Regions from separate parts of the Janthinobacterium sp. PSRC1-1 genome, predicted to be linked through region 3. Evidence: predicted binding sites of a transcription regulator. Region 3 holds the regulator's gene; each other region holds the start of a gene.

Region 1 (3,475 bases), on a different contig from region 3:
GCGCAAGGACAGGTCCATGCGCGTGGCACTGCGCGTTTCGCCTGCCGTGTACGATTGCGTGCCTTCCGTCGTCGCTGTCGACTGGCCGGTCACGGTGACGGCCGGCATGGTGACGTCGGCCGGCGCGGCTTCGGCGGCCTGGGCCGGCAGGGCCACGCCAGCGGCAAGGCTGAGCAGGCTGATGTGTAATAAACGGGGGAGGGGGCGCAAGGCGGGCTGGCGCGAAGAAGAGAAGGCGGTGGTCGATTGCATCATTTTCCTGGAGTATTTTTAGTCGTGTGTGTTCCTATCTCGTCTGGCGAGGTGCGCAGTAGCTGGGGGGATGGCATGAGGCTGGCCCGTGGTCTGGCTTGGATAGCAGTTCCACCGCAAGGCCCGGCGCGGTCGGGCAGTGGAAAAGAAGGGTGCGCGCTTCCCCTCACTTTGTGAATAAGAATCATTATCAATATAGGCTGTATTTGCCAAATAATCAAGCGTGCGCACCAACAGAGTGCAGACAGGCCAAGGGCGGCGCGCAGGCTGGCCTTCTGCGATAATGCAGGCGCTGATAAAATATTTTCCTCATTGAAAGAAATGCATGCGTACATGGATCGCTTGTGCCGGATGGTTGTGTGTCGTGTCGCTGGGGCAAGCCCAGGAACACGCGCCGCCGCCGGCTGTTCCCGCGCCGCTGCACAGCGCCAGCGTGCCGCCCGCCATGGATGCCGCATCCGCCACAGCTGCTGCGTCGGCGGCGCCGGCGCCCGCGGAGGACGCCTTGCCATCGCAAACGGTGACGATCACGGCCAATAGCGACGCCAAGGTGCCGCGCATCCGTTTCATGGCTTACCGCGAGAGTTATCTGACGGCCAGGAAGGTGTGGCAAGTGTCGAGTGGCAGCGTGGTCATGGCCCTGCGCCTGATTCCCGCCAAGCTCAGCGCCACCATCGACGATGTGCGCGTGGCCCTGCAAGGCAATGGTGCTGCCGTGCCGATCAAGGTGTCTGCCGGTGGCGTGTTTGTCGTGCCGCTCAACGACGACGTCGCCGCGCAAGATGGCACTTTCCTGGTGAACAAGGGGCGAGGCGAGCTGACGGCCAATATCGTGCTGCAGCCGTCCGTGGCGCGCGATGCGTGGAATGTCACGCGCGTGGGGCAAGTCCTGCGCGACGCGCGGCGCGCCGTGCGGGCCATCACGCCGTGGTACAAGCGGCCGTTCGCCAGCGATGTGCAATCGCTGGCCTTTTGCGCGACCGAGCGGGGCAGCGCCTTGCAGCTGATGGATGGCGAGCAGATGATCGCCACCTTGCCCATGAATGAACCGGCCGTCAACGACATCAATCAGCCCGTGTTTTGCAAGATTTTCGACGGCGAAGACAAATATCCGGGACACTACCGCGTCGTCCTGCCCGAGCAAGCCACGGTGCTGCTGCTGTAGATCTAGTTGGGCTGGCGCTGCACCAGCTCCAGGGCCGCCGCCAGGGCCAGGTCCATGGTGGCCTGGTGGAAGATCAGCCATTGCGGCAGCAGCGACAGCGCATGGCGTCCCTGTTCCAGGTCGCCTTCATCGACGGCGGCCCACGCATGGTGCAAGCCGCTGAGCACGCGCGCATGCTGTTCGCGGTGATTCGCCAGCGAGGGGAAGGCGATTTGTTCCATCAAATCCTCTTCCTCGCGGAAATCGCGCTCGACGGCCGCAATCAGCTCGCGAAACGCCACGCTGAAATGCTGGTCGCTCAACTGCCCCAGCCGCGCCAGCTCCTGAAACAGCGCCTCATGTGCCTCGTCGATGGCGGGAACGCCCAGCGCCATCTCATCTTTCCAAGCCGATATACCCATGCCGATGCTCCCGGTTAAGTCCGTCGCGATGTGAAGCGGACTGCTCCAGTGTGGCCGCAGCAAAGGGGGAAATCCATGATCTGGATCAAAAGTTTGTTGAAGAGGGGATGGGGAAAACGAGACAAAAACAAATGCGAGAAGGAACAATTCCCCAACCGCAACAAAGCGGTTTTCATCGATGATGCACGTTACCGAGCGCCGCTGAAAAACGCCGCTGGCAACGCAGTCAGCGGTGTTTTCTCAGCCGCGCCTTATTGCCGAGGCCAATGGCTCCACATGGCATGCGCATCGACATTCGGCACCTGCATCTGCTGCCCGGCCGACGTCTGCATCGTATCCCTCAACACGAGGGGCACAAGCAGCAAGGCAGACAGGGCAAGGCAGGCCAGCACTTTGAGCGTCAACATGGTCGTCTCCCGGTGTCCCGGTGGCGCGCGGGGATGCGGCGTCTGCCGGTCACTTCTTATGTACTACCATGCTTGCAGTTTAGTTCATCTGATGGAGACGTCAACGAATTGCTGTGATGCACCGCACCAGTTCGCCTGTTGCCAGGGGCTTATTTGGCCTTGCGGCTGCGTCGTGGCTTGCCAGTTGGCGGCAGGAAGGAATCGAACCACACTTGCGTCAACTGCCGTGTATTTTTCGCCGCTTCACGCTTGACGGCGGCCGTGGCGTGGCCGCGCGCCGTGTTGGCGATGCGGTTGGCGGCGCTCAGGTACATGCTCATCCAGGGGTTTTTCATGGGGTGCCTCGCAGACGGTGGGTGGGAATGCCTCCACTCTAGTCCGATGGCTGGTGCTGACTGTGCGCCCGCCCACATAGCCGGGCGGCGCCGGAGGCAGATTGACGTATATCAATACACGTCGCGGCGGTAGCGTCCCGCCGCCAGCAGGGCGTCGAGTCCCTCCTGGCCCAGCACTTCTTGCAGCACAGCATCGATTCCTGCCGCCATGCCGTGCAGGCTGCCGCATACGTAGACGATGGCGCCTTGCGCCAGCCAGTCGCGCAGTTCAGCCGTGCTGGTGCGCAGGCGGTCCTGCACGTATTCACGTTTGCCACCTTCGTCACCATCGCGCGAGAATACACGGTCCAGGCGCGCCAGGTGGCCAGCGTTCAGCCAGCCTTGCAACTCTTCGCCGCAGACGCTGTCAAAAGCTCGCTGCCGTTCGCCAAACAGCAGCCAGTTGCGTGCCAGCCCCGCCCGCTGGCGCGCGCGCAGGTGCGCACGCAGGCCCGCCAGGCCGGAACCGTTGCCGATAAAAATGCAGGGCACGTCGACCAGGGCGGGGGCGAAGGCGGGATTGGCTTGCAGGCGCAGGCGGATGATGGCGCCTGGCGGGGCGAAACGCGTGAGCCAGCCGGAACACAGGCCGTACCCCTCGTTTTCGCTGCCCGCATGGCGCTCCTGGCGCACCAGCAACTGCAGTTCGCCATCGGATGGCAGCGAAGCGAGCGAGTAGCTGCGCGGCGCATGCCGGGCTTTATGCTCTCCCTGCGCGTCACCCTCGCTGCCATCGGCGTTGCATCCGATGATTTCGGCCAGCGCGCCCGCTTCCCAGGTGGCGCCGGCCGGGCCCGTCAAGGTGATCTCATGCAGTTCGCCGCCCAGGCTGCCAGGGTTGAGCAGCACGCGGCGCGCCAGGCGCCACTCGGCATA
Region 2 (3,475 bases), on a different contig from region 3:
CGGGCTGATGCGCGCCACCGCCACGCCCATGTCGCGCATGGCGTCGAGTTCGCGCACCAGGTTGTAGACCAGCGCCGACTGCGTCTGCGTGCCGTTCAGTACGAGGAAGGGCACCTCGTCGCGCGTGCGCAGCAGCAGGCCGTCCGGCTCTTCCAGGCAGCTGTAGCCGCAGTCGTCCTTCGGCAGGTTGCGGTTGCGCGCCGTGAAGCAGCGCGCGGAAAACGCCAGCGGCATGCGGCCGTAGGCGAACACTTCCGTCTCCAGCCCTTCCGGTTTCTGGCGCTGCATCTCGGCCAGCGCCGTCTGCCCCATTTCCAGCGGCATCACCCAGCGCCGCGCGCCCAGGCGCGCCAGCAGTTGCAGGCTGGGGCCATTGAACAGGTTCAGATGGGGACCGGCGACGAAGGACGTGCCCTTTTCCATGCAATGCACGGCGCCCATGTCGTTGGCTTCGACCGTATAGCGGCCATTGCCCGTGATGCGGCGCAGGGTCGCCAGTTCGGCGCCCGCCTCGATCAGCGCCTGCGTCGACAGCACCACCTCTTTGCCGGCAGCGGCCAGCAGGTCGGCGATATCGAGCCAGTCGGCCAGGCGCACTTCATGCCGGCGCGAGCACACGGTTTCGCCCAGATACACGATCTCGACGGCGCTGCCGGCGATCTGCTGGTAAAACTCGAAGACGGTGGCGCGCGGCCAGTAGTACAGCAAAGGGCCCAACGATAGTTTTAGCATGTTCTTCCTTTATTTCCAGGAGCGGTGGTAGGCACCGAGTGTGTGCTGCTGGCCTTCGGCCAGCTTGTCCATGGCCGCCATCCAGCCCGGCTTGACGGCGTAGCGCGGATTGCCTTCGCGGCAGGCGTCGATCGCTTCGCGCCACACGCGCGTCACCTGCGCCACGTAGGCGGGACTGCGCTGGCGCCCCTCGATTTTCACGGCGCGCACGCCCATGGCGATCAGTTGCGGCAGCAGCGCCAGCGTGTTCAGGCTGGCCGGTTCCTCGATCGCGTAATACTCTTCGTCATTGACTTCGAAACGGCCCTTGCACAGGGTGGGATAGCTGGCGTTTTCACCGGGCGCGTAGCGGTCGATCAGCACGCCGTTCAGGCGCGACTCCAGACCGTTCGGCGTTTCCAGCCAGCGCACGGATTTCGCCGGCGAGCATACGCCGTGGGTGTTCGGCGCCTCGCCCGTCGCATACGACGACAGCGCGCAGCGCCCTTCGACCATCACGCACAGGCTGCCGAAGCCGAACACTTCGATCTCGACTTCCGTCTTGCTGATCAATTGTTCCACCTGCGCCATCGACAGCACGCGCGGCAGCACGGCGCGGGCGATGCCGAAGTGTTCATGGTAAAAATTGATGGCTTCGTAGTTGGTGGCCGAGCCCTGCACGGACAGGTGCAGGCGCAGCTGCGGATGGTGCTGGGCCGCGTAGGCCATCAGGCCCGGATCGGCAACGATCATGGCGTCGATGCCCGCTTGCGCCGCGCGGTCGATGGCGCTGCGCCACACGGCCCAGTTGTGCGGCTGCGGATAGGTGTTCAGCGCCAGCAGCACCTTGCGTCCATATTGATGGGCGTAGCGCACGCCCTCGGCGATGGCCTTCTCGTCGAAATTGAGGCCGGCGAAATTGCGCGCATTGGTGGCGTCGCGAAAGCCCAGGTACACGGTGTCGGCGCCATTGTCGACGGCCGCTTTCAGGGCGGGCAGGCTGCCGGCGGGGCAGACCAGTTCCAGCGGTCCGGCCACGCGGGTGGCGGTGGTTGCTTCAAGCATCATGATGTTCACAGTCCTGTATCGGCTCAGGGTGCAGACTATAGCCCCGCCCATGCCGCCCAGTCCTTGACGCAGGTGAAGGAATGCATGCATGGCTGGCGCACCTTCAACTTGCTTGACCTGGCTGTAAAATGCCCCACTTTTCTTCCTCTTCGATTGCCAACCATGACCCGCAAACCGCTGCTGATTTTCCTTCTGACCCTGTTCCTCACCGCGCTGCAAGTGCAGTGGGCCGGGCCGGCCGATGGCTATGACGCGGGCACCATCTCCGTGCTGTCGCCCGAGGTGCTGGGCGCCTATCCGGGCGTGCTGCTGCTGTTCCTGCTGGCCGTGTTCGCGCGCCGCCAACTGCCGCTGCGGCGTCAGGCCGCCATCTGCACGGGCCTGCTGGCCATCTACTGGCTGCTGGCGAATTACGTCACGTTCGATGCGCGCGTGGCCAGCTGGAGCACCTATACGCCGCTGGAAATCTGGGCTCACGTGCTGCCCGCTTCCGTCGCCAGCATCGCCGCCTGCGGCGCCGCGTTCTTTTGCGCGAGCTGGCTGATCCTGCGCGAAACGCGCTGGAACAAAACCGGCTGAGGTGGTTTTTTCACCTGGATCAAGGATACGCGAATCGCTTGCACGCCACCTTTGACGGCACTACATTTAGTAGATAACCTTCATAAAAACACCGCATGTTGTGTTTATTGGAGGTTTCATGACGACGAATGCAGTTTCCCCCACGCGCGGCCAGGTCGATGTCGCCGCGTCCATCAATGAATACCTGGAGCGGCGCGACTGGCGCGTCAACGCCAACGCCAACCAGGGTTACTCGCTGGGTGGCCTGATCCTCAATGTGTCGGGCAAGGTCATCGCCAACTACTGGCTGGACCAGGTGTATCCGCCGGAAGTGGGCGCGGCGCACCGCGAAGCGGCGCTGCACATCCACGACCTCGACATGCTGGCCGGCTATTGCGCCGGCTGGTCGCTGCGCACCCTGCTGCATGAAGGCTTGAATGGCGTGCCGGGCAAGATCGAATCGGGCCCGCCGAAACACATGTCGAGCGCCATCGGCCAGATCGTCAATTTTCTCGGCACCCTGCAAAACGAATGGGCCGGCGCGCAGGCGTTCAGCTCCTTCGACACTTACATGGCGCCCTACATCCGCAAGGACGGCCTGCGCTACGAAGACGTGCGCCAGTACATGCAGGAGCTGATCTTCAACCTCAACGTGCCATCGCGCTGGGGCACGCAGACGCCGTTTACCAACCTGACCTTCGACTGGGTCTGCCCGGACGACCTGCGCGAGCAGATTCCCGTCATCGCCGGCCAGGAGATGGACTTCAGCTATGGCGAGTTGCAGGCCGAGATGGACATGATCAACCGCGCCTACATCGAGATCATGATGGCGGGCGACGCCAAGGGCCGCGTCTTCACCTTCCCCATCCCCACCTATAACATCACCGAGGATTTCGACTGGCATAGCGAGAATGCGGAACGCCTGTTCGAGATGACGGCCCGCTACGGCCTGCCCTACTTCCAGAATTTCATCAATTCGGAACTCAAGCCGAACATGATCCGCTCCATGTGCTGCCGCTTGCAGCTGGACTTGCGCGAACTGCTCAAACGCGGCAATGGCCTGTTCGGTTCCGCCGAGCAGACGGGTTCCCTGGGCGTGGTGACGATCAACTGCGCGCGCCTGGGCCACCTGTGGCGC
Region 3 (3,475 bases):
CTGGTACGCTACAGTACCGACCATGCGATGGAAAACAACTTCAATTCGAAGCAGATCCGCCAGCGCGCCATGCGCCCGCGCGTGCTGATCTACACTTCCATCCTGGCCCTGATCATCATCGCCGTGTGTACGTCGCTGGCGCTGCGCACGCCCCTGAAAATGGACGTGATCCGCGACCGCGGTTCGATGGGACGCGAAGTGGAAGACGGCATGATCGAAAACGTGTACCGCTTGCAGATCATGAACACCTCGGAGCAAACCCAGCATTTTAAAATCAGCGCTTCCGGCTTGCCGGGCCTGACCTTGCTGACACGCGAAGAGGTGACCTTGCAGCCGACGGAAACGCTGGGCTGGCCGATCCGCCTGCGCGTACCGCACGGCGTGGGAGAAAAGGGGTCGAACAAGATTGCGATCGAATTGCACTCGCTGGACGACCCGTCGCTGCATGTGCGTGAAAGCGCGGTCTTCATCGTGCCACGTTAACAAGGAAAGGCGGACGGGGACCGGGTGCCCTCGCCGCCGCCACGAAGTTGCAGGAAGGCCGGTCCCCATGCGGGGACTGGCTGATTAAACAGGAGAAATATCATGTCCGACAGTCTCAAGCTGCAAGCCCCCGTTGCACCGTGGTACAAGCATCGCTGGCCTTGGCTGCTGATGATCGGTCCCGGCCTGTCGGTTGTCGTCGGCAGCTTCATGGGCTATATCGCGTTTACGCAGCCCGATGCGCTGGTGGTGGGCGACTATTACAAGCAGGGCAAGGCGATCAACCAGGATTTGAAGCGCGACACGATCGCCAGCGACCTGGCGATGGATACCAGCCTGTCCTATGATGTGGCGTCAGCGCGCCTGAGTGGCTCCGTGCACAGCTTCGGCAAGGCCTACCAGGGTCCGTTGCAGCTGCATCTGGCGCATGCGACCCTGCCGGAAAAGGATATCAAGCTGCTGGTGCAGCCCGATGCGGCCGGCAATTTTTCCGTCGCGCTGCCGATGCTCGAGCGCAGCCGCTGGCAAGTACTGGTGGAAAACGACAAACGCGAGTGGCGCCTGTCCGGCATCTGGACTTGGCCGCTGCAGCGCAGTATCGCGCTGCACGCCGATGAGGAACTGTAAGACTTACTTGCAGACGTCCGTGCCGGCCGTGATGGCTTTCAACTTGGCGGGCTGCAAGATCTCGATCTCGCGGTTGGACACGCGCAGCCAGCCTTCCTTCTTGAATTTCGACAATAAACGGCTGACGCTCTCGATGGTCAGTCCCAGGTAATTGCCGATTTCCTCGCGCGACATGCGCAGCTGAAATTTGCTGGCCGAATAGCCACGCGCTTCATAGCGCGAGGCCAGGTTGACGATAAAGGCGGCAAAACGCTGGGTCGCCTGCATATTGCCCAGCAACAGCATGACGCTTTGCTCGCGCGTGATTTCCTGGCTCATCATGCGGTGGAAATGGCGCAGCAGGGTCGGCATATTGCCCAGCAATTGTTCCAGGCTGGAAAAAGGAATTTCACACACTTCGCTGTCTTCCAGCGCCACCGCATTACAGTGGTGGCGATCGGCGCTGATGGCGTCCATGCCCAGCAGTTCGCCAGCCATCTGGAAACCCGTCACCTGCTCTTCACCGCCCGGATTGATCTGGTACGTCTTGAAGTGCCCCAGGCGGATCGCGTACAGGTTCTGGAACGAGTCGCCGATACGGAACAGCGAGGCGCCGCGCACGATCTTGCGACGGCGGCCGATGATCTGGTCCAGCCTGTCCATGTCGCCCACATCGAGGCCCATCGGCAGGCACAATTGATGCATGCTGCAGGTCGAGCATCGCGCACGCAACGCTTCCACGGTCACTGTGGGCATGGTGGGAGTGAGTAGCGCTTCAGTCATGTCGGTACCTTTTAGAAAATGCAATAACAAGTTTACTGCATACAGGGTTGCCGTGTGCCAATTTCACCGCATTTCGGCCGAATAAACGACGTTCTGACTTTGATTATATGGCAACATCGTCAAAAGCCCATGCGGGGCGGGCCATTTGCGCGGCACCGCTTGCAAAGTTAATGTATTGATAGGAAAATTCCTGACAGCATTATCTGCCGCCTGTGCCGCACGGTACTGAAAAGGAAATCATGAAGCCTCTCGGCATCAAAGCAAAAGTCGCGCTGGTCACCAGCCTGACCTCGATCGCCATGATCGCGCTGGTCACCATGATACAGGTGCAGCACATGCGCGCCGACTTCACCCGAGTACTGCTGAGCCAGCAGTCTGCCCTGATCACCCGCACCGCTGCCGAACTCGACGACAAGCTGGGCATGCTGCTGCAGATCGTCACCCTGACGGCCAGGCAGCAGCCGCCGGAATTGATCGCCCGGCCCGCCCAGCTGCGCGAATACTATGCGCGCCGCTCGATGCTGGTACTGTTCGACGACGTGCTGGTGCTCGACGCGCAGGGCGTCATCGTGGCCGACATGCCGGAAGTGGCGGGGCGCGCCGGCATCAACGTCGCCGAGCGCGAGTATTTCCAGACCGTGCTGCGCACGCGCCAGCCCATGATCACCGAACCGATGCTGGGCAAGTCGAGCGGCATGCCCATCGTGCAGATGGCCGCGCCCGTGCTCACCGCCGATGGCCAGGTGGCCGGCGTCGTGATCGGGGTGCTGCGCCTGTACAAGGACAACCTGCTGGGGCGCCTGCGCTCGGAAAAGATCGGCAAGAGCGGCTATTACTTCATCCTCACGCGCGGCGCCGTGCCGCGCTACGTGCTGCACCCCGATACCGACCGGCTGCTGCAGCCGCGCCTGCCGAACGCCAACCTGACCACCACCGAGTTGCTGAAGCAAGATGGCGAAGGCAGCATGGTCAGCACCAACAGCCGCGGCATCACGGCCGTCAACAGCTTCAAACGCCTGAAATCGGTAAACTGGCTGCTGGCCGCCTCGCTGCCCCTCGACGATGCCTTCGAACCGTTCGATGGCGTGCTGTACCGGCTGGTGCTATGGAGCATCCTCGCTTCGCTGCTGGCCGCGTTTATTCTGGGCTGGGTCACCGTGCGCCTGCTGTCGCCGCTGGTGCGCCTGCGCGACACGCTGCAAGCCATGCGCACCAGCGGCAGCCGTTTCACGCCCGTGCCGGTGCGGCAGCGCGACGAGATCGGCGAACTGACGGAAACGTTCAACGGCCTGATGAGCGAACGCGACCGCCTGCAGCAGGAACTCGAAGCGCGCGCGGCGGAGCTGGAACAGGAGCGCGACCGGGCCGAGGCGGCCAACCGCGCGAAGAGCGATTTCGTGGCCAACATGAGCCATGAAATCCGCACGCCCCTCAATGCCGTGCTGGGCATGGTGTACTTATTGGGCAATACCAGGCTCGATACGGAACAGCGCAAGTATCTGACCATGGTGCGCGTGGCGGGCCAGTCGCTGCTGGGCATCCTCAACGACGTGCTCGACTATTCGAAGATCGAAGCGCGCCGCATGGAATTGTCGCCCGTCGA
Region 4 (3,475 bases), on a different contig from region 3:
GTCAGCGCTTCCATGGCGCTCGACGTTTCTTCCAGCGAACTGGCCTGCATTTCCGTGCGCGCCGACAGGTCCAGATTGCCGGTGGCAATTTCGCGCGACGCCGTGTCGATCGATTGCACGGCGCCCATGATGGTGCGCAAGGTCTGGTTCAGGTGGGCGATGGTCTGGTCCAGCACGCGCGACGTGGCGGCGATCTCGTCATTGCCTTGCTTGGGCGCACCGGCGATCAGCTTGCCCGCCGCCAGGTCTTGCACGGCGTCGGCGATGCCGCGGATTTCCACCAGCAGGGCGCGCCGCACCAGCATGGTCACCACGATGGAGGCCAGGATGGAGAGCATGACGGTCAGCAGCAGGCTCCAGCCCAGGCTGCGAAACTCGGCGCTGGCCGTCGCATGGGCCTGGCTGCTGAGCGTCGTTTCCAGGGCCGACAGCTGCGCCAGTTGCGTATTGAACTGGCCGAATTGCGTTTCCGCCTTGAGCATGGAATTGGTGGCGATCGACTGGTCCATCTGCGCCATTTCCATGGTTTCCAGCACGGCCTTGCGGTAGCCGGCCAGGGCCGTGATGGCGGCATCGACCAGGTTGCGTTCGGCGCCCGTGGCCGTGGCGCGCAGCGTGGCCAGCTCAGTGCCGATGGCCGCGTGACGCGCCTTGATCTGTTGCTCCAGTGTATCGAGGCGAGCCTTGGCGAAGCTGCCATTCGTCCACGACAGCAACTGGTACATATTGCCGTGTACGTGCTTGGCCTCGCCGAGTATGTCGGCGGCCGCTTTCAGATGCGTGATGCGCACGCGTACCATGTTTTCCAGCGAGGCATTTTGCCGCACCATGCCGTACCAGGCGCCGCTCGAGCTGAGTATCAGCAGCAGCAAGACCAGGGCGGGCGCCAGCAATAATTTTGGTCCGATGCGTAATTGATTGAGCATGCTTGACTCCTGGCTGTGGCTGTTTCAAGCGCAGGCGGCGCGTGGCGTGCGCGCGCCGCCGCTGTCTTATTTTTTGTAGATCCCCGCTTCCAGCACCACATCGTTGACGCGCAGGATGTACGTGGTCTTCGGCTCGATCTTGCCAGTGGTGGGATTCTTGTACTGATAGTCGACCCAGCCCTTGCCCTGCTTTTGCGCCAGCTCAATGATTTCACGGCGATACTTCTTGCCATTCGCATCAGGCACGTCCGTCAAATCCTTGCCCACGATGGAAGGATTGATGGGGTGGGCCAGCACGATGCCCGTCTTGATGTCGCGCATGTCCACATACAGCGAGCCCTGCACGAAGTCGGGGTCTTTCGCCGTGATTTTCTTCATCATTTCTTCCTTGCCATGCGCCTTCATGAAGGCGGCGCCCCGTTCGGCCATGGCGATGGCGTCTTTTTCCGTTGGTTCGACGGCGGCATTGACGCTGCCGCCGGCAAATGCCAGGCACAGCAGGCTACCCGTGAATAAGCGTTTCATGACAGCTCCTTGTGAGAATCGAGGGATGTATTGCCAAGCCGTAATTTACGTCGTCGACGGTCCCATCAAATTGCGATGGAACAAACTAAGGTGTTGCTTGTAGGCAGCGAACAACGCATCGGAATGCTTGTTGATGTGTAGCAATTTGGTTCCAGATGGCAAGAATTATGATGACTTTCACAGCATGCCGAGCTGGCATGGCCTGTGGGGAAAGAGGCTGGAATTGGCCGAAATAGGGTCAATTTCATGAAAGTTATCGCTATTTATTGGCAAGGAGCCGATCGTGTCCGAACTCATTACCGAGCCGTTTTCACCCAAGTTCAAGCCGTATACGCGGCAAACCATTCATCAGGCGCGGCAGTGGGAATGGCTGCCGGAAGAGCAACGCGAAGCCGTGCAGGTGGTGTCGCACGTCTTGCCGTTTCGCACCAATGCCTATGTGCTAGACCAGCTGATCGACTGGAACAACATCCCCGACGACCCCATCTACCGCCTCGTTTTTCCCCACCGCGACATGCTGCCGCCCGAGCAGTACGCGCACTTGCGCGATCTCGTGCTGGTGCAGCGTGACAAGGCTGCCATCGATGCCTATGTGCATGGTATCCGCCTGGGCATGAATCCCCATCCGGCCGGGCAGATGACGCATAACGTGCCGAAAGTCAACGATGCACCGGTGCGTGGCTTGCAGCATAAATATGTGCAGACGGTGCTGTTTTTCCCCAGCGCGGGCCAGACGTGCCACGCGTACTGCACCTTCTGTTTCCGCTGGCCCCAGTTCGTCGGCATGGACGACATGAAGTTCGATGCGCGCGAGTCGCATGAGCTGGCCGCCTACCTGAAATTGCATCCTGAAGTGACGGATGTGCTGATCACGGGCGGCGACCCGATGATCATGAACACGCGGCAACTGGCCGCCTACCTGGAGCCGCTGCTGGCGCCGGGCCTGGAACACATCCAGAACATCCGCATCGGTACCAAGGCGGTGGCGTATTGGCCGCAGCGTTTTGTCTCGGACCGCGATGCGGACGATTTGCTGCGCCTGTTCGAGCGCATCGTCAAGGCGGGCAAGAACCTGGCCGTGATGGGCCATTACAGCCACGCCGTCGAGTTGCGCCAGGATATCGCGCAGCAAGCGGTGAAACGCATCGTCTCCACAGGCGCCACCTTGCGCATGCAGGGGCCGCTGATCCGCCATATCAATGAAGATCCGGCTAGCTGGGCCGAGCTGTGGCAGACGGGCACGCGCCTGGGAGCGATTCCGTATTACATGTTTGTCGAACGGGACACGGGGCCGCGCGGCTATTTCGAACTGCCCCTGGCGAAGGCACATGAAATCTTCCAGGCTGCCTACCAGATGGTGTCGGGCCTGTCGCGTACGGTGCGCGGGCCCTCCATGAGCGCGTTCCCCGGCAAGATCGTCATCGATGGCATCGTCACCATCAATGGCGAAAAACTGTTTGCCCTGCAATTTTTGCAGGCGCGCAACCCGGACTGGGTGCGCCGGCCGTTTTATGCGCAGTTCGATGCGGAAGCGACGTGGATGGACGATTTAAAGCCCGCATTCGGCCACGACAAGTTTTTCTTTGAAACGGATGAGCCTATGCCGCAGGTGCCGCATAAAATCATCCGCCTGGCACAGGCCGCCTGAGCATGCACGGCGCCGGCGCCTCTTCGCGTTCCGGGGTGGCCGTGTTTTGCCTGGTGTTCCTGCCGTTCGCGCTCGGGCATTACCTGTCGTGCCTGCTGCGCGGCGTGAATGCCGTGCTGACGGCGGAATTGCTGGGCGCCATCGCCCTGACGCCAGCGCAGCTGGGCCTTTTGACCAGCGCCTTTTTTCTCGCCTTTGCGCTGGTGCAACTGCCGATCGGCATGGCGCTCGACCGTTACGGCCCCCGCACGGTGCAACTGTGGCTGCTGGCGCTGGCGGCCCTGGGGGTATGGCTGTTCAGCCTGGGTCACAGCTTTGCCGAGCTGATGTGGGCACGCGCCCTGATGGGGGCAGGCCTGGGCGGCTGTTTCATGGC

The links. Region 3 encodes FNR, which switches genes on or off when oxygen is low (the NO sensors DNR and NnrR bind a similar motif). Its sites were predicted from a motif close to TTGATNNNNATCAA; they were not measured.
Region 1: a site for FNR is predicted at 1,894-1,907, ahead of ACP7DW_RS18150 (bacteriohemerythrin). Genes of this name have one in related genera too.
Region 2: a site for FNR is predicted at 1,843-1,856, ahead of ubiU (ubiquinone anaerobic biosynthesis protein UbiU). Genes of this name have one in related genera too.
Region 4: a site for FNR is predicted at 1,582-1,595, ahead of ACP7DW_RS01745 (KamA family radical SAM protein). Genes of this name have one in related genera too.

What each region holds. Positions count from the first base shown of each region.
Region 1 is NZ_JAFCWK010000007.1:393,335-396,809, reverse strand. Features, by position in the region: gene ACP7DW_RS18160 (TonB-dependent siderophore receptor) at 1-252, opposite strand, end outside; gene ACP7DW_RS18155 (hypothetical protein) at 578-1,417, shown strand; gene ACP7DW_RS18150 (bacteriohemerythrin) at 1,420-1,818, opposite strand; gene ACP7DW_RS18145 (hypothetical protein) at 2,070-2,225, opposite strand; gene ACP7DW_RS18140 (hypothetical protein) at 2,375-2,560, opposite strand; gene ACP7DW_RS18135 (PepSY domain-containing protein) at 2,672-3,475, opposite strand, start outside.
Region 2 is NZ_JAFCWK010000009.1:47,184-50,658, reverse strand. Features, by position in the region: gene ubiV (ubiquinone anaerobic biosynthesis protein UbiV) at 1-732, opposite strand, end outside; gene ubiU (ubiquinone anaerobic biosynthesis protein UbiU) at 742-1,779, opposite strand; gene ACP7DW_RS19570 (hypothetical protein) at 1,942-2,358, shown strand; gene ACP7DW_RS19565 (ribonucleoside triphosphate reductase) at 2,477-3,475, shown strand, end outside.
Region 3 is NZ_JAFCWK010000019.1:28,893-32,367, forward strand. Features, by position in the region: gene ccoG (cytochrome c oxidase accessory protein CcoG) at 1-483, shown strand, start outside; gene ACP7DW_RS26965 (FixH family protein) at 586-1,110, shown strand; gene fnr (fumarate/nitrate reduction transcriptional regulator Fnr) at 1,114-1,872, opposite strand; gene ACP7DW_RS26975 (response regulator) at 2,112-3,475, shown strand, end outside.
Region 4 is NZ_JAFCWK010000001.1:377,159-380,633, forward strand. Features, by position in the region: gene ACP7DW_RS01735 (methyl-accepting chemotaxis protein) at 1-926, opposite strand, end outside; gene ACP7DW_RS01740 (cache domain-containing protein) at 993-1,451, opposite strand; gene ACP7DW_RS01745 (KamA family radical SAM protein) at 1,735-3,099, shown strand; gene ACP7DW_RS01750 (MFS transporter) at 3,102-3,475, shown strand, end outside.